3 regions of the Streptomyces sp. NPDC005925 genome follow, and region 1 is predicted to be linked to each of the others. Evidence: riboswitches for the same ligand, from Rfam matches in the RefSeq annotation. Region 1 holds a riboswitch; each other region holds the start of a gene.

Region 1 (10,549 bases):
GGGTGAGGGTGAACTTCAGCGGCATGCCGGTCTTCGCGTCCACCGCGATGCTGATGGCACCGACCGTGGAACCGGACTGCTTCGGCTCGATCAGCAGCTTGTACGTGTCCCGCCCGGCGACCTGGGCGGTGCCGTCGACGGTCACGGACGTGGTGTCCCCGGCGGCCTTCAGGGCCTGCTCGGCGAACTCCTTCGGCGTGGCCGGGAACTCCCCCCGCCCCTCGTCCTTCCGCTCGCCGCGGTCGGTCTCCTCGGCGGTGGAGTGATAGGCCTCGCGGGACGCGCTGTCGTAGGCCCAGACGTCCTTGCCGTTGTGGATGACGCTGTACTCGGCGCCGTTCTCCCTGAGGGACACCTTGTGGCGGTCCGGGCCGTCGGCGGCGACGCGCAGTGTGTGCGTGCCGCTCGCCAGCTCGGTGAGCCGCGCGGTGGGGTCGGCGGACGAGCCGCTCTCGCCGCCCTGCCGGCCGGCGTCCCGCAGCAGGCTGGTCTCCAGCCCGCCGAGGTCGGGCAGGCCCAGGTCCGTGCTGATCTTCACGGTGCCGGACACCTGCTGCACGTCCGACTCGGCGATCTTCTCCACGAGCTGCTGCGCGGTGATCTTCGGAAGGTCGGGGTCACCGGAGTCGGCGAGCGCGGGCACGAGCCCGATGGTCGCGGCAGCCAGCCCCATCACCGCGACCGGGACGACGTACCGCGTGGCCTTGCGGCGGTCCGTGCCCCGGTCGTCGGCCTCGTCGGCCCCCGCGGCGTTGATGTCGTCGGATGCGTACGGTGCCATGTGTGCCTTACCTCCGTCGTCGGCGGCGGCTGTCCGTCTCGTGTCCGCGCGTTTCACGTACGCGTCGAGCACGTGTCGTGCGATCGACGGTACTCGCGTCGGTCCCATCCCGGGCCGCCATTCTCACCCGGTCGGTGAGTCGTGGTGTTGTCCGTGACTCCATCTGACCAAATCCACCGCCGAGTTGCGTCAGCCCAGGGACCCAACTCCGCGTACGCCTGGGGTATGACACGACGGGCCCGGGGCTCCCCCGACCAGTAGGGGTACGGGTCGGGGTCGGGGTCCTCGGCGGCGCGGACGGTGATTGGTCCACGGGCGACGGGTCCACAGGGCTGGGGCCGACGGGCTCGGTGGGTCGGCCCGCCCTGTGCGGGGCCGGGGCGGCGGCGGTCAGCCCGCCCGGTGCACCACCGCGTCGCACAGCTGCATCAGCGCCGTCTTCGCGTCGCACTCCCGCAGCGGGGCCAGCGCCGCGCGCGCCTCCTCCGTGTACCGGACGGTGTCGCGCCGGGCCTGCTCCAGCGCCGGGTGCGTACGCAACGCCCGCAGGGCCCGCTGGTGGCGCGTGTCGTCGCTCAGGTCGGAGGCCAGCAGCTCGCACAGCTCCAGGTCCTCGGCCAGGCCCAGCCGCTCCGCGCGCTCCCGCAGCCGGAGCACCGGAAGCGTCGCGATGCCCTCGCGCAGATCGGTGCCCGGGGTCTTGCCGGAGTCGGTCGACTCGGACGCGATGTCGAGCACGTCGTCGGCGAGCTGGAAGGCGACGCCGAGCCGCTCTCCGTACTGCGTGAGGACGTCCACGACCCGCTCGTCGGCGCCGGACATCATCGCGCCGAACCGGCACGAGACGGCCACCAGGGAGCCCGTCTTGCCTCCGAGCACGTCCAAGTAGTGCTCGACCGGGTCTCGACCGTCCTGCGGGCCGGCGGTCTCCAGGATCTGCCCGGTGACCAGCCGCTCGAACGCGAGGGCCTGCACGCGGACCGCCTCGGGCCCGAGGTCGGCGAGGATCTGTGAGGCGCGGGCGAACAGGAAGTCGCCGGTCAGGACGGCCACCGAGTTGCCCCAGCGGGTGTTCGCGCTGGGCACGCCGCGCCGCACGTCGGCCTCGTCCATGACGTCGTCGTGGTACAGCGTGGCGAGATGGGTCAGCTCGACGACGACGGCCGACGGCACGATGCCCGGCGCGTACGGGTCCCCGAACTGCGAAGACAGCATCACGAGCAGCGGACGGAAACGCTTGCCGCCCGCCCGCACCAGGTGCTGGGCGGCCTCGGTGATGAAGGGCACCTCACTCTTGGTTGCCTCGAGCAACCCTTCTTCGACAGCCGTCAAACCGGCCTGGACATCGGCTTCCAGAGCCTGGTCCCGCACGCTCAGCCCGAACGGCCCCACGACGGTCACGAAGGTCTCCTGTCTGCTGGTGCCTACTGGCGATTGCCTGTTTGTCGATAGGTCGGCGCCCTCACCCGCGTCAGCGTATCCGGTCACGTTTCGATCACGGCCAGCGCCCACCCGTCCAGGCCACCCGGCATCGGACCGCAGCTCGCTGATTTTCGATCATTCGACCGGCGACGACATGACCGACATGTGCGACTCAGAGTGAATCGGAAAAAACGCCATCAAGTAATGCGTATCAGTTCACATCGAACATCAGGGTCGCCAATGGGGCATACGACCAGCCGCCCCGGCGCGGATCGCCCCCCACCCGACCCCTCGGCACGACCTCCCGAACCCATGCCCGATTTGCCTTACTTGACATCGCAATTCCCCTTAGCTCCAAATGCCCCTCGCGCTGAACGACCGTGAGTTGAGTCACGCATCCCCCGCATGCGGCACCTCACTCCCCGAACCCCCACGTCCCGCCCCGCGCACCCGAGTTGAGCCTGGGCGGATACAAAGGATCAAGTGCCTCATACGCACCACACCAAGGTCAAACAGGACGTTATGTGATCCCGTCACTTGTTCCCGACATGTGCCCTCGCATACGTTCCGGGCCAGTCGGGCGGACGCCGAATCCTGCCACCGCCCGCACCCACCAACGACGAGCCACTCGCACGGCAGGAGCGGGGGACCCAGGTAAGTCGCCGGGCCGGTCACCAGACCGGAACGGCTCGGGGTGAAGCCGTGCCCGCCAGGGCCCGGCCGGGCACCTCCCGCCCGAACCCGACAGCTCACCCCGCAGGCGTAGGAGAGGAATTCGTCATGCCTGCATTCACCCTCGCCCGCAAGCTCGCCGTCGCCGGCACCGGTGCCGCCGTGCTCGCGTTCCCGCTGATCGGCGCGGGCACCGCGTCCGCAGCCACGCCCGCCGCCCCGCCCTCGGCGGCCAGCTCGGCGTCGTACCCGGACAACCTCGACGGCTGGATCCGCGAGTCCCTCGCCGTCATGGCGGAGAACGGCATCCCCGGCTCCTACGACGGCATCCAGCGCAACATCATGCGGGAGTCCTCCGGCAACCCGGACGCCATCAACAACTGGGACTCCAACGCCGCCGCCGGCACGCCCTCCAAGGGCCTGCTCCAGGTCATCGACCCGACCTTCCAGGAGTACCACGTGCCCGGCACGTCGTCCGATCCGTACGACCCGGTCGCGAACATCACCGCCGCCTGCAACTACGCCGCCCAGCGGTACGGGTCGATCGACAACGTCTTCGGCGCGTACTGAGGCCCGTCCGGCGCGGCCCGAGGCCCGTCCGGCGCGCACTGAGGCCCGTTCTCCGGGTGGCTCAGCGGGCCGGCCGGGGTCTCGGTACCCACCGCGGTTCCCACGCCGGCCGGGGCCCCGGTACCGCTCCGGCCGGCCCCGGGACCGCGGGGAACAGCCGCTCGAGGACGGCGGCCACGCCGTCGTCCTCGTTCGACAGGGTGACCTCGTCCGCGACCGCCCTCAGTTCGGGGTGCGCGTTGGCCATGGCGACGCCGTGCGCGGCCCAGTCGAACATCGGGATGTCGTTGGGCATGTCCCCGAAGGCGATCGTCCGCTCGGGACGCAGGCCCAGGTACTCGGCGGCCAGCGCCAGACCGGTCGCCTTGGTGATGCCGCACGGCTGGAGCTCCACGGTTCCCGGACCCGACACGGTCACTGTCGCCAGGGAGCCGATCACTCCGCGCGCCGCCGCCGCCAACTCGTCGTCGGACAGGCCCGGATGGCGCAGCAGCACCTTGCTGATCGGCGCCCCCCACAGGTCGGCGCGCCGCCGCACCCGCACCGCCGGCAGGGTCGGGTGCGGCATCAGGTAACCCGGCTCGATCAGCGTGAGCCCGTCCACGCCGTCCTGGTCGACGGCCACGAACACCTCGCCCACCTCGGCCTCGACCTTGCCGAGCGCCGTCACGGCCAGTTCCCGGTCCAGGGTGACCGACCACAGCAGGCGGTCCTCGGCGGCGTCGTAGACCTGCGCGCCCTGCCCGCACACCGCGAGCCCCGTACCGCCGAGGTCGACCAGCAGCGGCCGCACCCGGGGTGCCGGACGTCCGGTCACGACGAGGTGCCGGGCGCCGGCCTCCGCCGCCCGCGCGAGCGCGGCGTGGGAGCGGTCGGAGAGGGTGTCGTCACCACGCAGAAGCGTTCCGTCCAGGTCTGTGGCGATGAGTGAGTACGCGAGGGGTGCGGGCATGACCCGAGAATACGGACCCGGACGCCGTGGCCCCACCACGGATTCCCACCCGCCGTTTCCGGTCCTGTTTCTGACCCCGTTGTGACCCCGGCCAGCCGTTTCTGAGCGCCGCCGGTCACCGCGCCGCCCGTTTCGCGACGTGACCGGCCCGAATCGAGACCAGACCGCCCGGACCGGACCGCCCAGTTCCGACTGCCTGGCCCCGACCGCCCGGTGCCGACTGCCCGGTGTCGACCTCCCTGTGCCGACTGCCCGGTTGCGGGTGCCCGGCCCCGACCGCCCGGCCCCGACTACCCGGTTGGGGCTGCCCGGTTCTCACCTCTCACCATCCGGACTGACCGCCCGATACCGGGCTGACCGGTTCGGCGCGACCGGCTCGGGCCGACCGGCTCGGGCCGACCGGTTCTGGCCGACCGGTTCTGGCCGACCGGCTCGGGCTGACCGGTTCTGGGCGGGGACGGACCAGGCCGTGGCGGTCAAGGCCGTGGCGGGGAAGGCCGTGGCGGGGAAGGCCGTGGCGGGGTAGCCGGTGGCGCTGTCCACGCCGCCCCGTGGACCGGGGCCTCTGCCCCAGTGCGACAGACCGGCCGTAACGTGTGGCGCGGTCCCACGACACGTGGAGCACCTGGCGCACACGAAAGCGAGGCAGCACCCCATGCCCCCGTTCGATGTACCCGAGGGCGACCCCTTCGGCCCGCACAATCTTCCGTACGGCGTCTTCTCACTCTCCGGCTCCGGCTCCGGCTCCGAGGAGCGGACCGTGGGAGTCCGGCTCGGCGACCACGTCCTCGACGTGGGCGCGGCGGCGCGGGCGCTCGGTTCGCCGTACGCCTCCCTGCTCGCGCGGCCGACCCTGAACCCGCTGATGGCCGCCGGCCGCACCGCCTGGTCGGACGTACGGCGCGCGGTGACGGCGTGGGTGACGGTCCCCTCGTACCGTCAGGCCCTGGAGCCGCTGTTCCACCCGCTGTCCGACGTCACCCTGCACCTGCCTTTCGAGGTCGCGGACTACGTCGACTTCTACGCCTCCGAGAACCACGCCCGCAACGTCGGCCGGATCTTCCGCCCCGACGCCGAGGACTCCCTCACCCCGAACTGGAAGCACCTGCCCATCGGCTACCACGGCCGCTCCGGCACGGTCGTCGTGTCGGGCACGGACGTCGTACGGCCCTCGGGGCAGCGCAAGGCGCCCACCGATCCGGCGCCGGTCTTCGGGCCGTCCGTGCGCCTGGACATCGAGGCGGAGGTCGGCTTCGTGGTCGGCGTGCCGACCGAGCTGGGCAGCCCCGTCGCGCTCGGCGGCTTCCGCGACCACGTCTTCGGGCTGTGCCTGCTGAACGACTGGTCCGCGCGCGACCTCCAGGCCTGGGAGTACGTCCCGCTCGGCCCGTTCCTCGGCAAGTCCTTCGCCACCTCCGTCTCCGCGTGGATCACCCCGCTGGACGCCCTGGACGCGGCCCGTGTGGCGCCCCCGCCGCGCACCCACGAGCTGCTGCCCTACCTGGACGACGCCGACGACGAACCCGGCGGCTACGACCTGCGCATCTCCGTCGCGGTCAACGGTCACACCGTCTCCGAGCCGCCCTTCTCCACCATGTACTGGACGGCCGCGCAGCAGTTGGCCCACATGACCGTCAACGGCGCGTCCCTGCGCACCGGCGACCTGTACGGCTCGGGCACCGTCAGCGGCCCGGAGGCCGGTCAGCGCGGCTCGCTGCTGGAGCTGACGTGGAACGGCCGCGAGGCGCTGGAACTCCCCGACGGGAAGCGGACGTTCCTGGAGGACGGGGACGTCGTGACCATGACGGCGTGGGCGCCGGGACCGGACGGCGTCCGGGTCGGACTGGGCGAGGTCACCGGGCGTATCGCCGGGGGCGTCACGGGGCGCGACGTGCCGTAGTGAACAATCCGGGGCCCTTCCCGCGCGGATCGCCCCCGATACCTGTCTCGCACCGCCCGGCGCCGTCATACTGGCGTCGGGCGGTGCGCACGGGACGGACGGGACGCGACCCGAGGCCGCACCCTCGAAGGCGCACGTTCAGGGTCCGCGTACGAAGGGCGCACGGGCGACAGGCGCAGAGCCGAAGTCGCCCGTTCCGTTCGTACGTTCCGGCCCGCACGGTCCCGAGCCGCACGTCCCGAGCCGCACTTCTTCCGCACAGGAACCGGAGCCCGTGGCATGACCGTCTGCCTGCTCCTGCTGAGCGTCGTCGCCCTGACCGCCGCCGTGCCGGTCCCGCGCCTGCTGACCCGGGCCGCCTGGCCCGAGCGGGAGCCCGTGGTCGGGCTGTGGGTGTGGCAATGCCTGGTCGCCACCCTCCTGCTGTGCTGTCTGACGGCCCTGGCACTCGGCGCCGCCGCCGTCTTCGAAACCGTCCGGACCCAGCTCTTCGCCCCTGCCCCGCCCGCGGTGACCGCCGCGTACAGCCTGTCCGCCGCGCCGCCCTGGACCGTCGCCCTCGTCCTGCTGCTGGCGAGCGGTGCCGCGTGGACGACCGCGATGCTCGCCCGCGAACTGGCAGAGGCCCGCCGCTGCCGCGCGCAGGCCCGGGCGCGGCTGCGCGAGCGCGCCCCCGAGCTGCCCGCCGGGCTGCCCCCGGCCCGCGGCCCCGTGCTGGTCCTGGAGGACGAGTACCCCGACGCCTGGTGGATGCCGGGCAGCCGCCCCCAGCTGGTCGTCACGACCGGTGCCCTGCACCGGCTCACCGACCACCAGCTCGACGCCGTCCTGACACACGAACGCGGCCACGCCCGCGCCCGGCACGACTGGCTCCTGCACCTGTCGAGCGCGCTCGCCACCGGCTTCCCGCGCGTGCCGCTGTTCGCCCACTTCTGCGACCAGACCCACCGCCTCGTCGAACTGGCCGCCGACGACACCGCCTCCCGCCGCTGCGGCCACCTGACCACGGCCCTGGCCCTGATCGAGCTGAACCAGCACCGGGGCGTCCTGTCCTGCGCCTCCAGCAACCGCCTGCTCGGCGAGCGCGTCGACCGGCTGCTGGCACCCCCGCCCCGCCTGCACCGCCGTCACCGCGCCCTGACCACCGCCCTGGCGGCGCTCGTCCCGCTCGTCCCCCTCCTGATCACGTTCGCCCCCGGCCTGACGGCACTGTCGTAGCCGGCCCGGCCCCGGGTGCCTCCACGGCGCCTACGTCCAGTCGGGCTCGGGCTCCTCGTCGGGCCAGTGGTCGAAGTCCGCGTCGTCCGACGGTCCGCCCGCCGCCGCGGACGCACCCTCCGGGGAGACGCCGGAGCCCGCTCCCGATGCCGCCCCGGGCACGGACGTGGGCGTCGGCGCCTCCAGCTCCGCCAGCACCCCGATCACGCCCTCCCCGTACGTCGTCAGCTTCTTCTCACCGATGCCGCTGATGCCGCCGAGCTCCGCGACCGACGTCGGCCACAGCGTGGCGATCTCCCGGAGCGTGGCGTCGTGGAAGACGACGTACGCCGGGACGCCCTGCTCCCTGGCCTGTTCGGCGCGCCAGGCACGCAGCGCCTCGAACGCCGGGAGCAGCCCCTCGGGCAGTTCGGCGGCCGCCGCCTTGGGCTTGCGGTCGCCGCGGGACGTCGCACCGCGCGAACCGGCCGGCTTCTTCGGCTCCTTGCGCAGCGGCACCTCCCGCTCGCGCCGCAGGACGGCACCGCTGGCCTCGGTCAGCACCAGCGTGCCGTACTCCCCCTCGACCGCCAGCAGCCCCTGGGCGAGCAACTGCCGTACGACGCCCCGCCAGTCGGCCTCTGCCAGCTCCTCGCCGATGCCGAACACGGACAGCTGGTCGTGGTCGAACTGGATCACCTTGGCGGTGCGCCGCCCCAGCAGGATGTCGACGATCTGCGTGGCGCCGAACTTCTGCCCGCGCTCCCGCTTGAGCCGCACCACCGCCGACAGCACCTTCTGCGCGGCCACCGTGCCGTCCCATGTCTCGGGCGGCGTGAGGCAGGTGTCGCAGTTGCCGCAGCGCGGCGCGCCGGGGTCCTGGCCGAAGTAGGCGAGGAGCTGGCTGCGGCGGCACTGGACCGTCTCGCACAGCCCGAGCATCGCGTCCAGATGCTGCGCGGCCCGTCGGCGGAACGCCTCGTCGCCCTCGGAGGACTGGATCATCTTGCGCTGCTGGATGACGTCGTTGAGCCCGTACGCCATCCACGCCGTGGACGGCAGTCCGTCGCGGCCGGCGCGGCCCGTCTCCTGGTAGTAGCCCTCGACCGACTTGGGCAGGTCGAGGTGGGCGACGAAGCGCACGTCCGGCTTGTCGATGCCCATGCCGAAGGCGATGGTCGCCACCACCACGAGCCCGTCCTCCCGCAGGAAGCGCGACTGGTGCGCGGCGCGGGTGCGCGCGTCGAGCCCCGCGTGGTACGGCACCGCCTCGACGCCGTTGTGGGTGAGGAACTCGGCGGTCTTCTCCACCGAGTTGCGCGAGAGGCAGTAGACGATGCCCGCGTCGCCGGGGTGCTCCTCGCGCAGGAAGGCCAGCAGCTGCTTCTTGGGGTCGGCCTTGGGGACGATCCGGTACTGGATGTTGGGCCGGTCGAAGCTCGCCACGAAGTGGCGGGCCCGCGGCATTCCCAGCCGCTGGGTGATCTCCTCGTGCGTGGCGTGCGTGGCCGTCGCCGTCAGGGCGATGCGCGGCACGTCCGGCCAGCGCTCGCCGAGCAGCGACAGCGACAGGTAGTCGGGGCGGAAGTCGTGGCCCCACTGGGAGACGCAGTGCGCCTCGTCGATCGCGAAGACCGAGATCTTGCCCCGCGACAGCAGCTCCAGTGTCGCGTCGAGCCGTAGCCGCTCCGGCGCCAGGTAGATCACGTCGAGCTCGCCGGCGAGGAACTCGGCCTCCACCGTGCGGCGTTCGTCGAAGTCCTGCGTGGAGTTCATGAACCCGGCGCGCACGCCCAGCGCCCGCAGCGCGTCCACCTGGTCCTGCATCAGCGCGATGAGCGGGGAGACGACGACTCCGGTACCCGGTCTGACCAGGGCCGGAATCTGGTAGCACAGGGACTTGCCGCCGCCGGTCGGCATGAGCACGACGGCGTCGCCGCCCGCCACGACGTGCTCGATCACGGCCTCCTGCTCGCCGCGGAAGGCCTCGTACCCGAAGACCCGGTGCAGCGTGGCCAGCGCCTCGCTCGCGTCGTACATCCTCGACGTGTCCACGTCGGTCGTCACAACCGTCCCGCCCATTCCTTGCATCGCCCGTCCCCCGTACGTGGTCCCTCGACCACTGCCTCCACGATAGGGGCCGGCGCCGACAGCCCCCGAAGTTGTCCACAGGCCACACCCGGAAGGTGACCGTCCCCCGCCCCGCACGACGCGGACGGCCCGGCACCCCCCGAGGGGGTGCCGGGCCGTCCGTGCGGCGAGCGTCGTGTCAGCGCACGAACACTCCCGCCTGTCCCGCGAGATCCAGGAAGTACTGCGGAGCCACGCCCAGGACCAGCGTGACGGCCACGCCGACGCCGATCGCGGTCATCGTCAGCGGGGACGGCACCGCGACCGTCGGGCCCTCCGGCGACGGCTCGCTGAAGAACATCAGGACGATCACACGGATGTAGAAGAACGCCGCGACGGCCGACGAGATCACACCGACCACGACCAGCGGGGCCGCTCCGCCCTCCGCCGCCGCCTTGAACACGGCGAACTTGCCGGCGAATCCGGACGTCAGCGGGATACCGGCGAAGGCCAGCAGGAACACCGCGAACACGGCCGCCACCAGCGGAGACCGCCGCCCGAGCCCGGCCCACTTCGACAGGTGTGTGGCCTCGCCGCCCGCGTCCCGCACCAGCGTGACCACGGCGAACGCGCCGATCGTCACGAAGGAGTAGGCCGCCAGGTAGAAGAGGACCGAGGACACCCCGTCGGGCGTCGTCGCGATGACACCCGCGAGGATGAAGCCCGCGTGCGCGATCGACGAGTACGCCAGCAGGCGCTTGATGTCGGTCTGGGTGATCGCGACGATCGCGCCGCCCAGCATCGTGACGATCGCCACGCCCCACATCACCGGCCGCCAGTCCCAGCGCAGGCCCGGCAGCACCACGTACAGCACCCGCAGCAGGGCACCGAACGCCGCGACCTTGGTCGCCGCCGCCATGAAGCCCGTCACCGGGGTCGGCGCGCCCTGGTACACGTCCGGCGTCCACATGTGGAACGGCACGGC
Region 2 (10,549 bases), on a different contig from region 1:
ATGCCCGACCGGGTCCGCGACCAGTTCACGGCGCTCGCGGACTTCGTCGTCGTACGAAAGAGATGATCACTATCGGTCGAATAGCCCTCGCGTAGTCGCCGGCCGGTGCCGTGAGGCACCATCGGAGCACCGGCCGACGGCGGACCCGCAGCAGACGCACACCTTGCCACTGCACGAAGGGGAAGCCATGACAGCGACGACCGACGGAAGCACCGGGGCCGCCCTGCCGGCCCACGCTGCCGCGGCCGGCGAAAACGCCACTGCCACCGACAACGTCACCGACATCGGCACCCACACCCGTAACGGCCTTCCGGTCCCCGGGGCGGACGAGGGACCGGATGCCGCCACCCGCGCCATGCGGCGCGCCACGGACTTCCTGCTCGCCCGGCAGGACCCCGAGGGATGGTGGAAGGGCGACCTCGAGACGAACGTCACGATGGACGCCGAGGACCTGCTCCTGCGCCAGTTCCTGAACATCCGCGACGACGCCACCACCCGCGCCGCCGCCCTCTTCATCCGCGGGGAACAGCTCGAGGACGGCACCTGGGCCACCTTCCACGGCGGGCCCGGCGACGTCTCCGCCACCGTCGAGGCGTACGTCGCCCTGCGGCTGGCCGGCGACCCGCCCGACGCCACGCACATGGCGAAGGCGTCGGCCTGGGTCCGGGCGCGGGGCGGTATCGCCGCCGCCAGGGTCTTCACCCGGATCTGGCTCGCCCTGTTCGGCTGGTGGAAGTGGGAGGACCTCCCCGAACTCCCGCCCGAGCTCATCTACTTCCCCCGCTGGGCGCCCCTCAACATCTACGACTTCGGCTGCTGGGCCCGGCAGACCATCGTGCCGCTCACCGTCGTCTCCGCGAAGCGCCCCGTGCGCCCCGCGCCCTTCCGGCTCGACGAGCTGCACACCGATCCCGCCGACCCCAACCCCGCCAGGCCGCTCGCCGCCCCGACGACGTGGGACGGCGTCTTCCAGCGGCTCGACAAGGGCCTGCACGCCCTGCGCCGCGTCGCACCGCGCCGGCTGCGCCGGGCGGCCATGAACTCCGCCGCCCGCTGGATCATCGAACGGCAGGAGAACGACGGCTGCTGGGGCGGCATCCAGCCGCCCGCCGTGTACTCGGTCATCGCCCTGCACCTTCTGGGGTACGACCTGAACCACCCGGTGATGCGCGCAGGGCTGGAGTCCCTCGACCGCTTCGCGGTGTGGCGCGAGGACGGCGCCCGCATGATCGAGGCCTGCCAGTCCCCGGTGTGGGACACGTGCCTCGCCACCATCGCGCTCGCCGACGCGGGACTGCCCGCCGACCACCCGCAGCTCGTCAGGGCCGCCGACTGGATGCTCGGCGAGCAGATCGTACGGCCCGGCGACTGGTCCGTACGACGGCCGCAGCTGCCGCCCGGAGGCTGGGCGTTCGAATTCCACAACGACAACTACCCCGACATCGACGACACCGCCGAGGTGGTTCTGGCGCTGCGCCGCGTCGAGCACCACGACCCGGAGCGCGTGGAGCGGGCCGTCGCGCGCGGGGTGCGCTGGACACTCGGCATGCAGTCGAGGAACGGCGCGTGGGGTGCCTTCGACGTCGACAACACCAGCCCCTTCCCCAACCGCCTGCCGTTCTGCGACTTCGGCGAGGTCATCGACCCGCCGTCCGCCGACGTCACCGCGCACGTCGTGGAGATGCTCGCCGTGGAGGGCCTCACCCACGATCCGCGTACCCGGCGCGGCATCGAGTGGCTGCTCGCCGAACAGGAGCCGGACGGCTCGTGGTTCGGTCGCTGGGGCGTCAACTACGTGTACGGCACCGGCTCCGTCGTCCCCGCCCTGACGGCCGCCGGGCTGCCCGCCTCGCACCCGGCGATCCGGCGGGCGGTGGCCTGGCTGGTGTCCGTGCAGAACGACGACGGCGGCTGGGGCGAGGACCTGCGCTCCTACAAGTACGCCGCGGAATGGAGCGGACGCGGCGCCTCCACCGCCTCGCAGACCGCCTGGGCGCTGATGGCACTGCTCGCGGCGGGGGAGCGGGAGTCACGGGCCGTGGAGCGCGGCATCGCCTGGCTCGCCGACACCCAGCGGGAGGACGGCTCCTGGGACGAGCCGTACTTCACCGGCACCGGCTTCCCCTGGGACTTCTCCATCAACTACCACCTCTACCGGCAGGTCTTCCCGCTCACCGCGCTCGGCCGGTACGTGCACGGCGAGCCCTTCGTCGCGAAGGCCGGCGCCCGCCGCACCGCGCAACCCCGCGCCGGGGCCAAGGGCAGCCCGTGATGCCACCGCCCGGCCCGGCGGCCCTGTCCGCCCCGCTGCTGATCGCCTGCGCGCTCGGCATCGAGCAGCTGGCGCTGCGCGGGTTCACGTCGCGTACGTTCACGAGGCGTACGTTCACGACCCGCACGGGCGGCCGTGACGAGCCCGGCGGGAGCGGCGCGAGTGGCGATGCCGGTGGTCCGGTCACCGTGCTCCGCACCGGCATGGGACCGGCCGCCGCCGAACGCTCCGTCGGCCGGGCGCTCGCCGACCCGCTCCTCGACGCCGCCGCCGTCCTCGCCACCGGGTTCTGTGCGGGGCTCGCACCCGGCATGCACCCCGGCGACCTGGTGGTGGCCGAGGAGACCCGGGACCCGTGCGGTACAACCCCCTGCGTGGGCACCGACCTGCTGGTCGCGGAACTGGGACGCACCCTGCCCGGCCGGACCGTCCACACCGGCACCCTCACCGGCTCCGACCATGTCGTCCGCGGCGCAGAGCGCGCCGCACTGCACGCCACCGGCGCGATCGCCGTGGACATGGAGTCGGCGGCCACGCTCCGAAGCGCCGTACGCACCGGCGCGCGCCCCGTTGCCGCCGTACGAGTGGTCGTGGACGCTCCAGAGCATGAACTGGTTCGTATCGGCACGGTGCGCGGTGGAATATCGGCTTTCCGCGTTCTTCGTTCCGTGCTTCCCGCATTCTTCGAATGGCACCGTTCCCTGCTGCTCCCCCGGAGGTGAGCCAGATGGCCATGCCGCTGCGCCAGTCCATCAAGGTCGCTACGTACCTGGCCGAACAGAGGCTCCGCAGGCGGGACAAGTTTCCGCTCATCGTCGAGCTCGAACCGCTCTTCGCCTGCAACCTGAAATGCGAGGGCTGCGGCAAGATCCAGCACCCCGCCGGGGTGCTCAGGCAGCGCATGCCGGTCGCCCAGGCCGTCGGGGCGGTGCTGGAGTCCGGGGCGCCCATGGTGTCCATCGCCGGCGGCGAACCCCTGATGCACCCTCAGATCGGTGAGATCGTGCGCCAGTTGGTGGCGAAGAGGAAGTACGTCTTCCTGTGCACCAACGCCATGCTGCTGCGCAAGAAGCTGGACGAGTTCACGCCTTCCGCCTACTTCGCCTTCGCCGTGCACATCGACGGGCTGCGCGAGCGGCACGACGAGTCGGTCGCGAAGGAGGGCGTGTTCGACGAGGCCGTGGCGGCCATCCAGGAGGCCAAGCGGCGCGGCTTCCGCGTCACCACGAACTCCACCTTCTTCAACACCGACACCCCGCAGACCATCATCGAGGTGCTGAACTACCTCAACGACGACCTCAAGGTCGACGAGATGATGATCTCGCCCGCCTACGCCTACGAGAAGGCACCCGACCAGGAGCACTTCCTCGGCGTGGAGCAGACCCGCGATCTGTTCCGGAAGGCCTTCGCGGGCGGCAACCGGCGCCGCTGGCGCCTCAACCACTCCCCGCTGTTCCTCGACTTCCTCGAGGGCAAGGTCGACTTCCCGTGCACGGCCTGGGCCATCCCGAACTACAGCCTCTTCGGCTGGCAGCGCCCCTGCTACCTGATGAGCGACGGCTACGTGCCGACGTACCGGGAGCTGATCGAGGAGACCGACTGGGACAAGTACGGCCGCGGCAAGGACCCGCGCTGCGCCAACTGCATGGCGCACTGCGGCTACGAGCCGACCGCCGTCCTCGCCACCATGGGCTCCCTGAAGGAGTCCCTGCGCGCCCTGCGCGAAACCGTCGCACCGAGCGGGGGGAGCTGAAGAGCGAGCGGAGCGGGAAGCCGGAACAGCGGCACCAACCGGAACGGACGAGGAAACGGAACGGACGGGAAGGCCGGACGCACGGTCCGAGCCGAAGCGCCGGACGAGTCGGACGGGCCAAGGACGAGAGCGCCGGACGAGCCGGAGTGCCGGACGAGCCAAGGACGAGTCGAACCGCCGGGCGAGCTGACCAGGGAGCAACCGGAATGACCACCGCGGAATCCGCCTCGTCACCGCCGCCGCAGGCCGGCGCCTTCGACCTCGGCGCGCTGCTGGCCGAACGCGGAGCCGAGCGCTACGAGCTGCACACCCGGCACCTCAACCACCAGCTCCCGCGCGTGCTGCGCACCCTCGGCTTCGACAAGGTCTATGAGCGTGCCGAGGGTGCGTATTTCTGGGACGCCGACGGCAACGACTACCTGGACATGCTCGCCGGGTTCGGCGTGATGGGCCTGGGCCGCCACCACCCCGTGGTCCGCAAGGCCCTGCACGACGTCCTCGACCTGGACCTCGCCGACCTCACCCGCTTCGACTGCCAGCCGCTGCCCGGCCTGCTCGCCGAACGGCTCCTCGCGCACACCCCGCACCTGGACCGGGTGTTCTTCGGCAACAGCGGCACGGAAGCCGTCGAGAGCGCGCTGAAGTTCGCCCGCTACGCCACCGGCAGGCCGCGCGTCCTGTACTGCGAGCACGCCTTCCACGGCCTGACCACCGGCTCCCTCTCCGTGAACGGCGAGGCCGGGTTCCGCGACGGGTTCGCCCCGCTGCTGCCCGACACGGCCGTCCCCCTCGGCGATCTCGACGCACTCGCGCGCGAGCTGCGCAGGGGGGATGTGGCCGCGCTGATCGTCGAACCGATCCAGGGCAAGGGCGTGCACGCCGCGCCGCCCGGCTATCTGCGCGCCGCGCAGGACCTCCTGCACCGGCACAAGGCGCTGCTCATCGCCGACGAGGTGCAGACCGGCCTCGGCCGCACCGGCGACTTCTACGCCCACCAGCACGAGGAAGGAGTCGAACCGGACCTGGTGTGCGTGGCGAAGGCCCTGTCCGGTGGCTACGTCCCGGTCGGCGCCACCCTCGGCAGGGACTGGATCTTCAAGAAGGTCTACTCCTCCATGGACCGCGTGCTCGTCCACTCGGCGAGCTTCGGCGCCAACGCGCAGGCCATGGCGGCGGGCCTGGCCGTATTGTCCGTGATGGAGAACGAACAGACCGTGGCCGGCGTCCGGGCCACCGGCGAGTTGCTGAGGTCCCGGCTGGCCGCGCTGGTCGACACCTACGAGCTGCTCGCCGACGTCCGCGGCCGGGGGCTGATGATCGGCATCGAGTTCGGCAGGCCGCGGTCACTGAAGCTGCGTGGCCGGTGGGCCATGGTGCAGGCCGCCCGCACGGGACTGTTCGCGCAGATGGTGGTCGTGCCCCTGCTCCGGCGCCACCGCATCCTCACCCAGGTCTCCGGCGACCACATGGAGGTCATCAAGCTGATTCCGCCGCTGATCATCGGCGAGCGGGAGGTGGACCGCTTCGTCGACGCCTTCACCGCCGTGATGGACGACGCGCACAGCGGCAGCGGGCTGATCTGGGACTTCGGCCGGACCCTGGTGAAGCAGGCGATGACCAACCGCTGAGGCACCACTTTGCCTCTCAGGCAAAAAATTTGCCTGAGAGGCAATCCCTGGGCTGAATAGACGCATGAACTCGTCCGAGCCCGTTTCAGAGCCCGAGCGCGCGTACCCACCCCCGCCCGACCGAGAGTCCGCCCCCACGCCCGAGTACGGCCCCGCGCCCGAATCTCGCCCTGAGGCGAACCCGCCCGCTGATCCGCCCGCCGATCTGTCCGCCGATCTGTCCGCCGGGCCGCCCGAGGTGGGCACGCTCGTCGCGCCCCAGCTCCGCGCCCTGCGTCGTCGCGCGGGCCTCACCCTGGAGGCCGCGGCCCGCGCCGCCGCCCTGTCGCCCGCCCACCTGTCCCGGCTGGAGACCGGCCGTCGCCAGCCGTCGCTGCCGATGCTGCTGGCTCTCGCCCGCGTCTACGGGACGACCGTCTCCGAACTGCTCGGTGAGCAGACCGCCGACCGGGACGCCGTCGTGCGGGCCGCCGACATGGAACCGACGGCCGCGGGCGGCTGGACGTACTGGCAGGCCGGGTCGCCCGGCCGTGGCATGCAGGCCCTGCGCGTCCGTGTCCCGTACGGCGCGCAGGGCGACGTGGTGCGCGTCCACCCCGGTGAGGAGTGGCTGTACGTGCTCAAGGGCAGGCTGCGGCTCCGTCTCGGCGACACCCTGCACCGGCTCGAGCCGGGCGACAGCGCGCACTTCGACTCGCTGACCCCGCACCGCATCGCCGCGGGCGGCCCGGACGAGGTCGAGCTCCTCTTCGTCCACACCCTGCTGCAGAGCCCCACGGCCTCGCTGTGCCTGGGCCCGTTCACCGGAGGCACGTCATGAGCGACATCGAGGACAAGTTCCCGCGCGCCCTGTGGGTCCGGCTGATCATCTACATCGCCGTGGGGCACGTCTTCGCGGCCTTCGTGTGGCTGCTGTTCGAGGTCGGCGCGCAGTAGGGCGCGGAGCGCGGCGCCGGCCTCGGGGCGTACGTCAGTCCAGCAGGCGTTCGCGCAGCCGCTCGCGGATCTCGGGGGTGACGCCGAGCCCGTTCTCGAGGTAGGCCGGGACGCCGCCCCAGGTGTCCTGGATCGTGTCGAAGGCCGCCGCGAGGTACTCGGCGCGCGCGTCGAACAGGGGGTCGAGCAGCTCCATGACCTCGGGGGAGTAGGCCGAGGCGGACGTGGCGCTGCGGCGCACCTTGTAGCGGCGGTGCTTGGCGTTCGACTTCAGGTAGTCCTCGGCTATCGCGTCCCGCTCGACGCCCAGGGCGAGCAGGGTCACGGCTATGGACAGGCCCGCGCGGTCCTTTCCGGCCGCGCAGTGCATCAGCGCGGGGAGGCTGTCCTCGGCGAGCGAGTGCAGCACCCGCGAGTGCTCCGCGGTGCGCTCCGTGATGACCGTCCGGTACGAGTCGATCATCCGGGCGGCGCCCCTGCCGTCCGAGAGGACCGCGCGCAGCTGCTCGAGGTCGCCGTCCCGCACCATCTTCCAGAACTCGGCGCCGTCGGCCGGGTCGCTCAGCGGCAGGTTCACATTGCGGACGCCCGGCAGCGCGACGTCCGGGCCCTCCAGCTTCTGGTCGGCCGCGTTGCGGAAGTCGAAGATCGTGTGCAGGCCGAGGGAGGCGAGGAAGGCGGCGTCGTCCTCTGTCGCGTGCGCGAGGTGACCGCTGCGGAACAGCACGCCGTACCGCACCCGGCGGCCGTCCACGGTCGGCAATCCGCCGACGTCACGGAAGTTGCGCACTCCGGCCAGCTCGGGCTCGGTCGACGGGACCTGCTGCGTCACGTGGACTCCTCACACTCGGCCCCGCCGGCGCGGCTCACCGACGGGCACACGCCGACGATACGACACGCCTGCCGGACAATATGAGAGGGACGTAGTGACTCAACTTGCGCTGTAACAAATGAAATCGGACATAGTTTTTGATCGGTAGCCTATCCACCTCTATGAGTCATTGGTCCGAATTGGTCGTTTGTGCGTAACGTGCCCCGATAGTAAGGGGGATGGGGTGTGGGGCGTGAGCAGCGTCATAATCGTGACGATCCGCTGTCGCCATGTTCACGTAATTCAACCGCGTTACCTGGGGATTGAAGAAGCGCGAAAGATCCTGTTCCACGCTCGGTGACGGGCATAACCCTGATCGCCCGCACAAAAGCGCGTTCGCGGACAAACCCAGGCTTGTTTCTCAGCCATCCGGTCGCTTACGTTCGCCACCGATCCGGACGGACGCCTAATCCTGCCGCCGTCCGGAAGCCCGCACACACTTCGACCCGTGTACGGCAGGAGCGGGGGACCCACAGGTACAACCGCCTGTTCCGGTCTCCGGACACAGGCTCGGGGTGAAGCCGCGCACACCGCGGCCGGGCATCTCCAGTCCGAACCCGACAGCTCACCTCGTAGGCGCCGGAGAGGAATTCGCCATGCCCGCGAAGGGTAAGCACCGCCGTACGAAGTCACCGCGTTTCACCCGGTCCATCGCCGTCGCCGGAACCGGCGGCGCCGCACTTGCCATTCCGCTTCTCGGGGCCACCGGCGCTCACGCCGCCCCCGCGCAGCAGGTTTCCGAAAAGGCCGTCCAGTCCCTTCCGGAGGCGCAGCACAAGCCCGCCGGCAAGGACACCGCGAAGAACTCCGCCCCGCGCGTCTACACGGTGAAGGGCGGCGACTTCCTGTCGAAGATCGCCGACGAGCAGAACGTCAGCGGCGGCTGGAAGAAGCTGTACCGGGACAACCGCGCCACCATCGGCGACGACCCGTCGCTGATCCACCCCGGCCTCAAGCTCGCCATCGGCAAGAAGGCCGCGACGAGCACGGCCGAGCCGTCGGCGAAGTCCTCGTCGGCCTTGAAGTCGTCGAAGTCGTCGAAGTCCGCGAAGACCGCCGCGCCCTCGTCGGGCCGGAGCACGACGCCCGCCGCGCAGCCCTCCGGCTCCGGCTTCGTGCTGCCCGTGTCCGGCGCCGGCGTCGGCACCGCCTACAAGGTCCCCGGCGGCATGTGGTCCAGCGGCTACCACACCGGCGTCGACTTCGTCGTCCCGACCGGCACCGCCCTGAAGTCCGTCGGCGCGGGCACCGTCGTCTCCGCGGGCTGGGGCGGCGCGTACGGCAATCAGGTCGTCATCAAGCTCGGCGACGGCCACTACGCCCAGTACGCCCACCTGTCCTCGCTGTCCGTCTCGGCCGGCCAGACCGTGACCGCAGGCCAGCAGGTCGGTCTCTCCGGCACGACCGGCAACTCCACCGGACCGCACCTGCACTTCGAGATCCGCACCACGCCGGACTACGGCTCGGACGTGGACCCGATGGCGTACCTGCGCTCGCACGGCGCCTCCGGCGCCTGACACCACTTGGCGCACCGGCCCGTACGGCACCCGGCGCGACCACTCGCCTGACACGCAGCCGAAGGCCGGACTCCCGATCCCCGGGGTCCGGCCTTCGGCGTACCCGGGCGGCCGCGCCCGCGGCGCGGCTCCTCGCCCATTCCCGCGCTCGTTCCCGGGTCGACGAACACTCGAGGTGGCTCATCTCACCGCCCGTCACCCCTTTCCTACGCTCGCGTAAGCCTCATGCGAAGGTGAATCATGGGCCGACGTGGCAGACGATTCGAAGAATGACAGCAGATCAGTGATCGGGTCGTACGTGGCGGTGGGGGACAGCTTCACCGAGGGCGTGGGCGACCCGGGCCCCGACGGGTCGTTCGTCGGCTGGGCGGACAGGTTCGCGGTACTGCTCGCGGACCGGCGGCCCGAGGGCGACTTCCGGTACACCAACCTCGCCGTGCGCGGCAAACTGCTCGACCAGATCGTTGCGGACCAGCTTCCCCGAACGGCGCGACTCGCCCCGGACCTCGTCTCGTTCTGTGCCGGCGGCAACGACATCCTGCGGCCCGGCACCGACCCCGACGAGGTGGCCGAGAGGTTCGAGAGGGCCGTCGCCGCTCTGACGGCCGCAGCGGGCACCGTGATGGTGACGACCGGCTTCGACACCCGGACCATGCCCGTGCTGAAGCACCTGCGCGGGAAGATCGCCACCTACAACGGCCATGTGCGTGCCGTCGCCGACCGGTACGGCTGTCCCGTGCTCGACCTGTGGTCCCTCAAGACCCTCCAGGACCGCAGGGCGTGGGACGCCGACCGGCTGCACCTCTCCCCGGAGGGGCACACGCGCGTGGCGCTCCGCGCGGGTCAGGTCCTCGGCCTGGAGGTCCCCGCCGACCCCGACCAGCCCTGGCCGCCGCTGCCGTCGCGCGGCACGTTCGAGGTGCGGCGCGACGACGTGCAGTGGGCGCGCGAGTACCTGGTGCCGTGGATCGGGCGCCGGCTGCGCGGCGAGTCCTCGGGGGACCATGTGACCGCCAAGGGCGCGCTGTCGCCGGACGACATCAGGATGCGCATCGCCGCCGTCGCCTGAGGCGCCAGGAGCGGAAGCAGCGGCGGGGAGGCTGGGCGGCGGGGAGCAGTGCCCCGCCGCCACCAACTCCGCGCGGGTGAGGCCCCGTTCGCGGGCCAGGGCCGCGTCGGCCGGCTCCCGGGCCCGGGCCGGTGACAGCGCGCCCGGGTAGGACGTCAGCTGCACGGCGAGCCCGTCGAGGAGCGCGGTCAGACGCAGCGCCGCGTCGGCGGGCCCGGCGCGGCGGAACTCACCCGCCGTCACACCCTCCGCGACGACCCCGGCGATCGCCGCCTTCCCCTGCCGGTCGAGGCCGCCCGGTCAGACCCTGCGGCACGGGCTCGCGCAGCGCCGCCGCCCACCCCTCGATCCACAGCCGCCACCCGTCGGCGCGTACCACCGCACCGCGTCCCGCAGCCGGCGCAGCGCCGTCGTACGGCGCCCGAGCAATCCGCGCAGCCGGGCGAGGTCGTCCTGGGCGGCATGTGCGAAGGCGGCGGCGACCAGCTTGTCCCTGGAGGAGG
Region 3 (10,549 bases), on a different contig from region 1:
CTGTCGGCGGCCTGCTCGTCGGTATGGCTGACGATGAAGCGGTTGCCCGTGAGGACGAGCACCGTCACGTGCCGCCGCACCTCGTTCTGGTCGAACGTCGTCTCCTGGTGGACCAGGTACGACCGGACGGGCTCGCCGCCCACGGCAGCCTCCACCGCCTCGGCCACGAGGGCCGGGTAGTAGCCGCTGCGCTCGATCGCCGCACGCAGCCCCTGGGTCGTCGTACTGGTCTTGGCCATGCGCCCATCCTACGGGGGACCACTGACTACGAGGCACCGCTCGGGCCGGTCCGGCCGGGTCCCGGTGGCCGGTTCCGGCAATGGTTCCGGCGGTTTGTTTTCAGTAAGCCGGGAGGGTACGTGGTCCCAGGTCGTCGCGGGCAGGAGGCGGCGCGAGGCGTACGGAGGCCGTCAGGACGCTCAAGCCCTGCTGAGCGACCACGACGGGCTCCAGAGTGACGGCCACGACTTCGGAATGATCGTCCACCAGGCGAGACACTCTCAGTAGCACTTCCTGCAGCGCGGGTGTGTCGACGGGGGCGGAACCGCGCCATCCGAACAGCAGGGGCGCCGTCCGGATGGACCGCACCAGGGAAGTGGCCTCGCGGTCGGTGACTGGAATCAGCCGGTGCGCGGTGTCTCCGAGCAGCTGGGAGGCGGCCCCCGCCAGTCCGAAGGAGAGCACGGCGCCGGCCGCCGGGTCGATCACGGCCCGCACGACCGTGTCCACGCCCCGGGGTGCCATCCGCTGCACCACCGGGCGCAGCTCCTCCGGCGTGCCGAAGAGCTCCGTCAACTCGGCGTACGCCCGGCGCAGTTGCTCCTCGTGCGCGAGATCCAGGCGTACGCCGCCGAGGTCGGCGCGGTGCCGCAGGTGCGGGGCGGTGGCCTTGAGGGCGACGGGATAGCCGAGTGTGCGGGCGGCAGCGGCGGCCTCGTCGGGCGTGGGGGCGGGCAGGGCGCGCTGGACGTGGATGCCGTAGGTGCTCAGCAGCTCGCGGGTCTCGTCCGTGCCGAGTGTGAGGCCCTGGCCGCGTGCGAGGAGGCCGTCGATCCGTTCGGCGGCGGCCTTCTCGTCGATGTCCTCGAACTCGGGCACCCTGCCGGGGTCGGCCGCGTCCCGCCGCCACTGCGCGTACCGGACGGCCTCGGCCAGGGCGCGTACCGCCCGCTCGGCGGCGGGGTAGGCGGGGATGAGGGCAGCGGGGGCGCCCGCGGCGGGGGCGGCGGGTCCGCCGGTGGCGGGCGCGGCCGGACCGGACGTGGCGGGTGAGGCCGGACCGAACGTGGCAGGCGCGGGCGGGCCGGACATGGCAGGTGGGGGGACGGGGCCGGACGTGGCAGGTGGCCGGGCCGCCGTGGAGGGGCGTGGCCCGGCGGGGTGCTCGGCCGTCGCCGGGCGGCCGGCCTTCGCCGGATGGCCGCCCGGGGGTGGGTGGGCGGCCGGGGGTGCATGATCGCCCGGGGGTGGTGGCTGGGTGCCGCGTGGGGTGCCGGTGGCGGCCCGGGGTGCTGTGCCGGCCGCGGCCGACAGGGCGTTCGCGAGCCCGCCCAGCTCCACGTGCACGACGAGCACCGGCTTGGACGGGACCGTCTCCGCGGCCGAGCGCAGGGCCTCGGCCAGCGCCGCGTCTCCCGCGCGGTCCTCGCCGACCGTGGGGATCGCGGTCACGACGACCGCGTCGGACGTGTCGTCGGCGAGCGCCCGGGACAGCGCCGCGCGGAAGTCCTCCGGGGTGGCGCCGGTCGTCAGGTCCAGGGGCGGCTGCGGGTGCAGGCCCTCGGCGAGGCAGGCGTCGTAGGTGAGGAGGCCGAGCGATTCGGAGTTGCCGAGGACGGCCACGCGCGGGCCGGTCGGCAGGGGCTGGCGGGCGAGCAGCAGGCCCGCGTCGACGAGCTCGGTGATCGTGTCGACGCGGATCACGCCGGCCTGGCGCAGCAGCGCCGACACCGTGGCGTGCGGCAGCCGGGTGGCGCGTACGGCGTGGCCGGGCGGGGCCGCGCCGCCGTGCCGGGCGCCCTGGACGACGACGAGCGGCTTCGCCGCGGCCGTGCGCCGGGCGAGACGGGTGAACTTGCGGGGGTTGCCGATCGACTCCAGGTACATGAGGACGACGTCGGTGTCGGGGTCGTCGTACCAGTACTGCAGGACGTCGTTGCCCGAGACGTCGGCGCGGTTGCCGGAGGAGACGAACGTCGACACGCCCGTGACACCGGTGACGCCGCCGCCGCGCCGGTGCAGCCGGGACAGCAGGGCGATGCCGATGGCGCCGGACTGGGCGAACAGGCCGATCCGGCCGGGCCTCGGCATCTCGGGGGCGAGGGAGGCGTTGAGCCGGACCCGCTCGGAGGTGTTGATGATCCCGAAGGCGTTCGGCCCGATGATCCGCATGCCGTACGCGCGCGCGTGCCGCACCAGTTCGCGCTGGCGCTCCCGGCCCTCGGGGCCGCTCTCGGCGTACCCGGCGGTGATCACGACGAGTCCTCGCACGCCGTGCTCGCCGCACTCCGTGACGACCTGGGGCACCTGCTCGGAGGGTACGGCGACGACGGCGAGGTCGACCGGTTCCCCGATGTCCCCCACCGAGCGGTGGGCGGGCACGCCGTCGATGTCCTTCTGCCCTTCTGGCAGCGCCCGGTTCACGGCGTACAGGCGGCCGGTGAAGTCGCCGTCCCGGATGTTGCCCAGGACGCTGCGGCCCACCCCGCCGGGGGTGCGGCCGACGCCGATGACGGCGACCGAGCCGGGCGTCAGCAGCCGTTGCACGGACCTCGCCTCGGCGCGGTGCTCGCGCGCGTACTGCACGGCGAGGGAGCGGTCGGTGGGCTCGAGGTCGAATTCCAGGCGGACGACGCCGTCCTCGAAGCTGCGCTTCTGGGTGTAGCCCGCGTCGGTGAACACCTTGATCATTTTGTTGTTGGCGGGCAGCACCTCGGCGGCGAAGCGGCGGATTCCGCGCTCGCGGGCGACGGCCGCGATGTGTTCCAGCAGGGCGGAGGCGACGCCGCGGCCCTGGTGGGCGTCCTGCACGAGGAAAGCGACCTCGGCCTCGTCGGACGCGGAGGGGTCGGGCGCCACGCGTCCTGCGGCGGGGGCGGGCGACGGGCGGGAGGACGCGGGCGTGCCGTCGGCGCCGATCCGGTCGTAGCGCACGGTGGCGATGAACTCGCCGCCCACCGTGGCCGCGAGCCCCACCCGGTCCACGAAGTCGTGGTGCGTGAAGCGGTGGACGTCCTTCGCCGACAGGCGCGGGTAGGGCGCGAAGAAGCGGTAGTACTTCGACTCGTCGGAAACCTGCTCGTAGAAGCTGACCAGGCGCTCGGCGTCGTGCGCGGTGATGGGGCGGACACGCGCGGTGCCCCCGTCGCGCAGCACCACGTCGGCCTCCCAGTGCGCGGGATAGTCGTGCCGGTCCGACGGGGTCTGCATGGGGCCCAGCGTACGGCTCGCGTATGACAACGGCGCGAGGCAGTCTGTGGAGGACGGCCGCCGTGCGGGCTGCATACATGGCGCCGCCCTGGGCACGCTTCACCGTGCGGAAATCCGGCTGGACACCCCTGGTTCATCTGAAGGGCAGCATCACATGGCTGAGCGCCGCGTCAACGTCGGCTGGGCCGAGGGTCTCCACGCCCGCCCCGCCTCCGTCTTCGTCCGGGCCGCCACGGCCTCGGGCGTCCCGGTGACGATCGCCAAGGCCGGGGGCGACCCCGTCAACGCGAGGTCCATGCTGGCCGTGCTGAGTCTTGGCGCCCAGGGCGGTGACGAGGTCGTCCTCACCTGTGACGCCGAGGGCGCCGACGTCGCCCTGGACCGGCTGGCGAAGCTGGTCGCCGAGGGTCTCGAGGAGCTTCCCGAGACCGTCTGACCATCGAACGGCATCGCGCGGAGCCGTGCCCCCTTCCCGCGGGCGCGGCTCCGGCGTCAGCCGTTCGCGGCGCACCGCCCCGGAGCGGGCGCTCGTGGGCCCCCGGGCGCTCGTGGAGCCTGTGGCGTCTCAGACGTGCACGCCGTGCGAGCGGAGGTAGGCGACGGGGTCGATGTCGGAGCCGTACTCCTGGCCGGTGCGCGCCTCGAAGTGCAGGTGGGGGCCGGTGACGTTGCCGGTCGCGCCGGACAGGCCGATCGGCGTTCCCGGAGTGACCTGCCGGCCGACGGAGACTTCGACGGAGGACAGGTGGCCGTACTGGGTGTACGTGCCGTCGTTCATACGGATCACGACCTGGTTGCCGTACGCGCCGCCCCAGCCGGCCTCGACGACGGTGCCCGGGCCCACGGCCTGGACGGGTGTGCCGCCGGCGGCGTGGAAGTCGATGCCGGTGTGGCTGCCGGAGGACCAGACGGCGCCTCCGCTCCGGTAACCGGTGGAGACGTACGAACCCGCGACCGGGGCGACGTAGGTGTTCAGGCGCTTGCGCTCGGCCGCGCGGGCGGCCCGCTCCTTGGCCGCGCGGGCCCGTTCGGCGGCCTCCTCGGCTGCCTTCGCCGCCTTCTCGCGGGCGGCCTCGACGGCTTTGCGCTCCGCCTCGGCCAGGTCGGCGGCCCGCTGCTGGGCGGCGACCTGGGCCTCGATCTCGTCGGCGACCGAATCGCCGATAGTGACGACCGGGGTGAGACCGGTCTGCTCGGCGGCGGGCTCGGCGGCGAGCGCCGGGGCCGCGAGGGTGCCGACGACGCCGGTGGCGGCGAGGGCCGCCACGCCCGCCGCGCGGGCGGTGGAGCGATGCATTCGGCTGGGACGACGGTGCTTCCCGGTGGCGCGCGTGAACGCCATGTACAGGCTTGTCCTTTCCTTCCCTCTCGCCTACCGGGTTAGCTGACGGGTTCGGAGCAGGAAGGTCTCCTACGGACCCCCTCGCGGCACGCGCGGGCGTCCGATTCACCCCAGGGACTGATGGTGGGTCCCCGGCTCCCCCGGCTCGCGCCGTAGGGGGACTCGGCGATGACTGTCCGGTGCCGCGGGTGCGGCGCACTGCCTGACGGACAGACCGGACGACGCTAAACGGGACATCTTTCGATCCCCAAACCGAAGGCGGCTTTTGTAGCGCATGCCACAGGCCAGACAGGCAGCCTCTCCCGCAATCCCCGCCAATTCCGGCATACGGGGGCCCTGGTGGCCGGTCAGCCACCAGGGCCCCCGGTTCGTGCGAGGTCCGGCGTCCTGTCGGTTCAGCTCGCTATTCGGCGGGGACCACCGTGACCTCGCCGATGCCGAGGGCCTCGACGGGCTCCTTGATCCGGGCCGCGTCGCCCACGAGGATCGTCACCAGCCGGTCCCCGGGGAAGGCGCTGACGACCGCCGCCGTGGCCTCCACGGTGCCGGTCGCGGCGAGCTGCCGGTACATCGTGGCCTGGAAGTCGTCGGGCAGGTGCTGCTCGACCTGGTCGGCCAGGGTGCTCGCCACGGCCGCCGCCGTCTCGTACTTGAGCGGCGCCACGCCCACCAGGTTCTGCACCGCCACGTCACGCTCGGCGTCGGTGAGGCCCTCCGCGGCGAGCGTGCGCAGCACCGTCCACAGGTCCTGAAGGGCCGGGCCGGTGCTCTCGGTGTCCACGGAGCCGCTGATGGCGAGCATCGCGGCACCCGAGCCGTCCGGGGCGGACCTCAGGACCTGCGCGAACGACCGCACACCGTAGGTGTAGCCCTTCTCCTCGCGCAGGACGCGGTCCAGGCGGGAGGTGAGGGTGCCGCCCAGGCAGTACGTGCCGAGGACCTGCGCGGGCCACACGCGCGCGTGCCGGTCCGGTCCGACGCGGCCGATGAGCAGCTGCGTCTGGACGGCGCCGGGCCGGTCCACGACGACGACGCGGCCGGTGTCGTCGGCGGTCACCGGCGGCACGGGACGGGCGGCGGCCGGGGAGCCGGTCCACGCGCCGAGCGTGTCGCCGAGCAGGGCGTCCAGGTCGGTGCCGGTGAGGTCGCCGACGATCACGGCCGTGGCGGTGGCCGGCCGCACATGCCGCTCGTAGAAGGCGCGCACGGCCCCGGCGTCGACGGCGGCGACCGTCTCCTCGGTGCCCTGGCGCGGGCGCGACACGCGCGAGTCGGCCGGGAACAGCTCTCTGGAGAGCTCCTTGGCCGCCCGCCGCGCGGGGTTGGCCAGCTCGTGCGGGATCTCGTCCAGGCGGTTGCGGACGAGCCGCTCGACCTCGCTGTCGGCGAACGCGGGCGCCCGGAGGGCGTCGGCGAGCAGCCCGAGTCCCTTGGCGAGGCGGGAGGCGGGCACCTCCAGGCTGAGGCGCACACCGGGGTGGTCGGCGTGCGCGTCGAGGGTGGCGCCGCAGCGCTCCAGCTCGGCGGCGAAGTCCTCGGCGGAGTGCTTGTCGGTGCCCTCGGAGAAGGCCCGCGCCATGATCGTCGCGACGCCGTCCAGTCCGGCGGGCTCCGCCTCCAGGGGCGCGTCCAGGAGCACCTCTACGGCGACGACCTGCTGGCCGGGGCGGTGGCAGCGAAGCAGGGTGAGGCCGTTGCCGAGCGTGCCGCGCTCGGGTGCGGGGAACGCCCAGGGCCTGGGCTCGCCGCCCTGCGGACGGGGGTGGAAGTCCATGGGGGCCAGGTCGGTCACTTGGCCGCCTCCTCGTTCTCGTCGGTGGCGTCACTCGCGTCGGTCGTCGCGTCGGCGCCCGCTTCGGTCCCGGGCCCGGTCGGCTCGTACACGAGCACCGCTCGGTTGTCGGGTCGCAGGCGGGCCTTGGCGACCTCCTGGACCTCCTCGGCGGTCACCTCGAGCACGCGCTGCACGGCGGTGAGGGCGAGCTGCGGGTCGCCGAACAGGACGGCGTACCGGCACAGTTCGTCGGCGCGGCCCGCGACCGTGCCCAGGCGGTCCAGCCACTCGCGCTCCAACTGGGCCTGGGCGCGCTCCATCTCCTCGGCCGTGGGGCCCTCCTCCGCGAACCGGGCGAGCTCCTCGTCGATCGCCGTCTCGATGACCGGCACCTCGACGTCGCCCGACGTCTTGACGTCCAGCCAGCCCAGGGAGGGCGCCCCGGCGAGCCGCAGCAGACCGAAGCCGGCCGCGACGGCCGTACGGTCCCGGCGCACCAGCCGGTTGTACAGGCGGGAGGACTCGCCGCCGCCGAGGACGGTCAGTGCCAGGTCGGCCGCGTCGCACGCGCGCGTGCCGTCCTGCGGCAGACGGTAGGCCGCCATCAGGGCACGCGCGGGAACCTCCTCCTCCACGACCTCGCGCAGCTGCTCGCCGATGACGTCCGGCAGCGTGCCGTCGCGCGGGGCGGGCTTGCCGTCGTGCCCGGGGATGGAGCCGAAGTACTTCTCGATCCAGGCGAGCGTCTGTCCGGGGTCGATGTCGCCGACCACGGAGAGCACGGCGTTGTTGGGCGCGTAGTACGTACGGAAGAACGCGCGTGCGTCCTCCAGTGTCGCCGCGTCCAGGTCGGCCATGGAGCCGATCGGGGTGTGGTGGTAGGGGTGGCCCTCCGGGTAGGCGAGGGCGGTCAGCTTCTCGAACGCCGTGCCGTAGGGGACGTTGTCGTAGCGCTGGCGGCGCTCGTTCTTGACGACGTCCCGCTGGTTCTCCATCGACTCGTCGTCCAGGGCGGCGAGCAGGGAGCCCATGCGGTCGGCCTCCAGCCAGAGAGCGAGCTCCAGCTGGTGGGCGGGCATCGTCTCGAAGTAGTTGGTCCGCTCGAAGCTGGTGGTGCCGTTGAGCGAGCCGCCCGCGCCCTGCACCAGTTCGAAGTGACCGTTGCCCGTGACCTGGGCGGAGCCCTGGAACATCAGGTGCTCGAAAAGGTGAGCCAGGCCGGTGCGGCCCTTGACCTCGTGGCGCGAGCCGACGTCGTACCAGAGGCACACCGCGGCGACCGGGGTCAGGTGGTCCTCGGAGAGCACCACGCGCAGGCCGTTGGCCAGGCGGTGCTCGGTCGCTGTCAGGCCGCCGGAGCCTGCCTGGGCTGTGGCCGTGTGACCCATGGGCATGTACGTCCCTTCGATCGCGGAAACTACAGGGAAACCGCCGGATGCTGCCGGTCCCGCCACTGTATGCAAGCGTGCGCGGGCTTCGCGAAGTTCCCGCGGCGCTGTACGCCCACAGCGAGACAGCCGGCGGCCCCCGGCGGGAATGCCGTCCGCCCGCAGGGGGAAGGGGCTCGCGCCGTGCGAGGGCGTAACCTGCGGGCAGCGCCGGGCCGGGCACCACCCTCTCGGGTCCCGGTCGGTCGCTGTCAGTGCCCCGGTCCACAATGGTCCGCGTCAGATCCGTTCGTTCACTGCTTCAGCAAGGAGCCGGCAGCGATGGCCCGCCGTAGTACGAAGACCCCGCCGCCCGACGACTCGTACGAGGAGAAGATCCTCGACATCGACGTCGTCGACGAGATGCAGGGCTCCTTCCTCGAGTACGCGTACTCGGTCATCTACTCCCGTGCTCTGCCTGACGCCCGCGACGGCCTCAAGCCGGTGCACCGTCGCATCGTCTACCAGATGAACGAGATGGGGCTGCGCCCCGAGCGGGGCTACGTGAAGTGCGCCCGCGTCGTCGGCGAGGTCATGGGCAAGCTGCACCCGCACGGCGACGCGTCGATCTACGACGCGCTGGTGCGCATGGCGCAGCCGTTCTCCATGCGGGTGCCGCTGGTCGACGGCCACGGCAACTTCGGCTCGCTGGGCAACGACGACCCGCCGGCCGCCATGCGGTACACCGAGTGCCGGATGGCCGAGGCCGCCAGCCTGATGACGGAGTCCATCGACGAGGACACCGTCGACTTCGCACCGAACTACGACGGCCAGGAGCGGGAGCCGGTGGCCCTGCCCGCCGCCTTCCCGAACCTCCTGGTCAACGGCGCCTCGGGCATCGCGGTCGGCATGGCCACGAACATGCCGCCCCACAACCTGCGCGAGGTCGTCGCCGCAGCCCGCCACCTGATCCGCCACCCGAACGCGGATCTCGACGCCCTGATGAAGCACGTCCCGGGCCCCGACCTGCCCACCGGCGGCCGCGTCGTCGGCCTGTCCGGCATCCGCGACGCCTACGAGAACGGCCGCGGCACGTTCAAGATCCGCGCGACGGTCACCGTGGAGGACGTGACGCCGCGCCGCAAGGGCCTCGTCGTCACGGAGCTGCCGTTCACGGTCGGTCCCGAGAAGGTCATCGCCAAGATCAAGGACCTCGTCGGTTCGAAGAAGCTGCAGGGCATCGCCGACGTCAAGGACCTCACCGACCGCCTGCACGGCCTGCGCCTGGTCATCGAGATCAAGAACGGCTTCGTGCCGGAGGCGGTCCTGGAGCAGCTGTACAAGCTGACGCCGATGGAGGAGTCCTTCGGCATCAACAATGTCGCCCTGGTGGACGGACAGCCCCTCACACTCGGCCTCAAGGAGCTGCTGGAGGTCTATCTCGACCACCGCTTCAACGTCGTCCGGCGGCGCTCGGAGTTCCGCCGCGGCAAGAAGCGCGACCGGCTGCACCTGGTCGAGGGCCTGCTGACGGCCCTGGTCGACATCGACGAGGTCATCCGGCTGATCCGCTCCAGCGACAACTCCGCCGAGGCCAAGCAGCGCCTGATGGACCGTTTCTCGCTGAGCGACGTGCAGACGCAGTACATCCTCGACACGCCGCTGCGCCGGCTCACCCGGTTCGACCGCATCGAGCTGGAGGCGGAGAAGGACCGGCTGACCACGGAGATCGAGGAGCTGACCCGGATCCTCGACTCGGACGCCGAGCTGCGCAAGCTGGTCTCGGCGGAACTGGCGAGCGTCGGCAAGAAGTTCGGCACCGATCGGCGCACGCTGCTGCTGGAGTCGGCGGGTGTCCCGGCCGCCGTGCCGCTGCAGGTCGCGGACGACCCGTGCCGGGTGCTGCTGTCCTCGACGGGTCTGCTGGCCCGCACGGTGAACAGCGAGCCGTTCCAGGAGGACGCGAAGGCCAAGCGCGTCAAGCACGACGTGATCGTCTCGGCCGTGCCGGCCACGGCCCGCGGCGAGGTGGGCGTGGTCACGTCGGCGGGCCGCCTGCTGCGACTGAACGTGGTCGACCTGCCGCAGCTCCCGCAGGAGATGCCGACACCGAATCTCTCGGGTGGCGCGCCGATCGCCGAGTTCGTGTCCCTGGAGGACGACGAGACGGTGATCTGCCTGACCACGCTGGACGAGTCGTCGCCTGGCCTCGCCATCGGCACGGAGCAGGGCGTCGTCAAGCGCGTGGTGCCCGACTATCCGGCCAACAAGGACGAGTTGGAGGTCATCGGGCTCAAGGACGGTGACCGGATCGTCGGCGCGGTGGAGCTGCGTACCGGCGAGGAGGATTTGGTCTTCATCACGGACGACGCGCAGTTGCTGCGCTTCCAGGCCTCGCAGGTCCGCCCGCAGGGCAGGCCGGCCGGCGGTGTGGCGGGCGTCAAGCTCGCCGAGGGCGCGAAGGTCATCACCTTCACCGCCGTCGACCCCGCGGTGGACGCCGTGGTGTTCACGGTCGCGGGCTCGCGCGGCACGCTGGACGACTCCGTGCAGACGACGGCGAAGCTGACCCCGTTCGACCAGTTCCCGCGCAAGGGCCGCGCCACGGGCGGTGTGCGCTGCCAGCGGTTCCTGAAG

What was found. A riboswitch is a leader RNA that binds a small molecule or an ion and turns the genes downstream of it on or off. The one in region 1 is predicted to bind cyclic di-AMP.
Region 2: it holds a riboswitch for cyclic di-AMP, as region 1 does, so the genes downstream of both, ABZ354_RS18455 (LysM peptidoglycan-binding domain-containing M23 family metallopeptidase) here and ABZ354_RS26430 (transglycosylase SLT domain-containing protein) in region 1, are expected to answer to the same signal.
Region 3: it holds a riboswitch for cyclic di-AMP, as region 1 does, so the genes downstream of both, ABZ354_RS23305 (M23 family metallopeptidase) here and ABZ354_RS26430 (transglycosylase SLT domain-containing protein) in region 1, are expected to answer to the same signal.

The regions. Positions count from the first base shown of each region.
Region 1 covers NZ_JBEXVL010000036.1:12,622-23,170, forward strand. Annotated here, with positions in the region: gene ABZ354_RS26420 (DUF2092 domain-containing protein) at 1-781, opposite strand, end outside; gene ABZ354_RS26425 (polyprenyl synthetase family protein) at 1,172-2,182, opposite strand; cyclic di-AMP (ydaO/yuaA leader) riboswitch at 2,816-2,979, shown strand; gene ABZ354_RS26430 (transglycosylase SLT domain-containing protein) at 2,984-3,445, shown strand; gene ABZ354_RS26435 (HAD family hydrolase) at 3,507-4,397, opposite strand; gene fahA (fumarylacetoacetase) at 5,053-6,297, shown strand; gene ABZ354_RS26445 (M56 family metallopeptidase) at 6,577-7,515, shown strand; gene recQ (DNA helicase RecQ) at 7,546-9,576, opposite strand; gene nuoN (NADH-quinone oxidoreductase subunit NuoN) at 9,764-10,549, opposite strand, start outside.
Region 2 covers NZ_JBEXVL010000014.1:85,660-96,208, forward strand. Annotated here, with positions in the region: gene ABZ354_RS18415 (polyprenyl synthetase family protein) at 1-66, shown strand, start outside; gene shc (squalene--hopene cyclase) at 188-2,272, shown strand; gene ABZ354_RS18425 (1-hydroxy-2-methyl-2-butenyl 4-diphosphate reductase) at 2,272-2,994, shown strand; gene hpnH (adenosyl-hopene transferase HpnH) at 3,000-4,025, shown strand; gene ABZ354_RS18435 (aspartate aminotransferase family protein) at 4,232-5,653, shown strand; gene ABZ354_RS18440 (XRE family transcriptional regulator) at 5,718-6,473, shown strand; gene ABZ354_RS18445 (DUF6126 family protein) at 6,470-6,589, shown strand; gene ABZ354_RS18450 (tyrosine-protein phosphatase) at 6,624-7,421, opposite strand; cyclic di-AMP (ydaO/yuaA leader) riboswitch at 7,888-8,052, shown strand; gene ABZ354_RS18455 (LysM peptidoglycan-binding domain-containing M23 family metallopeptidase) at 8,057-8,977, shown strand; gene ABZ354_RS18460 (SGNH/GDSL hydrolase family protein) at 9,261-10,046, shown strand; partial or broken gene ABZ354_RS18465 (TetR family transcriptional regulator C-terminal domain-containing protein) at 10,110-10,549, opposite strand, start outside.
Region 3 covers NZ_JBEXVL010000025.1:50,473-61,021, reverse strand. Annotated here, with positions in the region: gene ABZ354_RS23320 (DUF5998 family protein) at 1-239, opposite strand, end outside; gene ABZ354_RS23315 (GNAT family N-acetyltransferase) at 340-3,429, opposite strand; gene ABZ354_RS23310 (HPr family phosphocarrier protein) at 3,584-3,865, shown strand; gene ABZ354_RS23305 (M23 family metallopeptidase) at 3,995-4,771, opposite strand; cyclic di-AMP (ydaO/yuaA leader) riboswitch at 4,784-4,949, opposite strand; gene ABZ354_RS23300 (pitrilysin family protein) at 5,175-6,563, opposite strand; gene ABZ354_RS23295 (pitrilysin family protein) at 6,560-7,939, opposite strand; gene ABZ354_RS23290 (DNA topoisomerase IV subunit A) at 8,255-10,549, shown strand, end outside.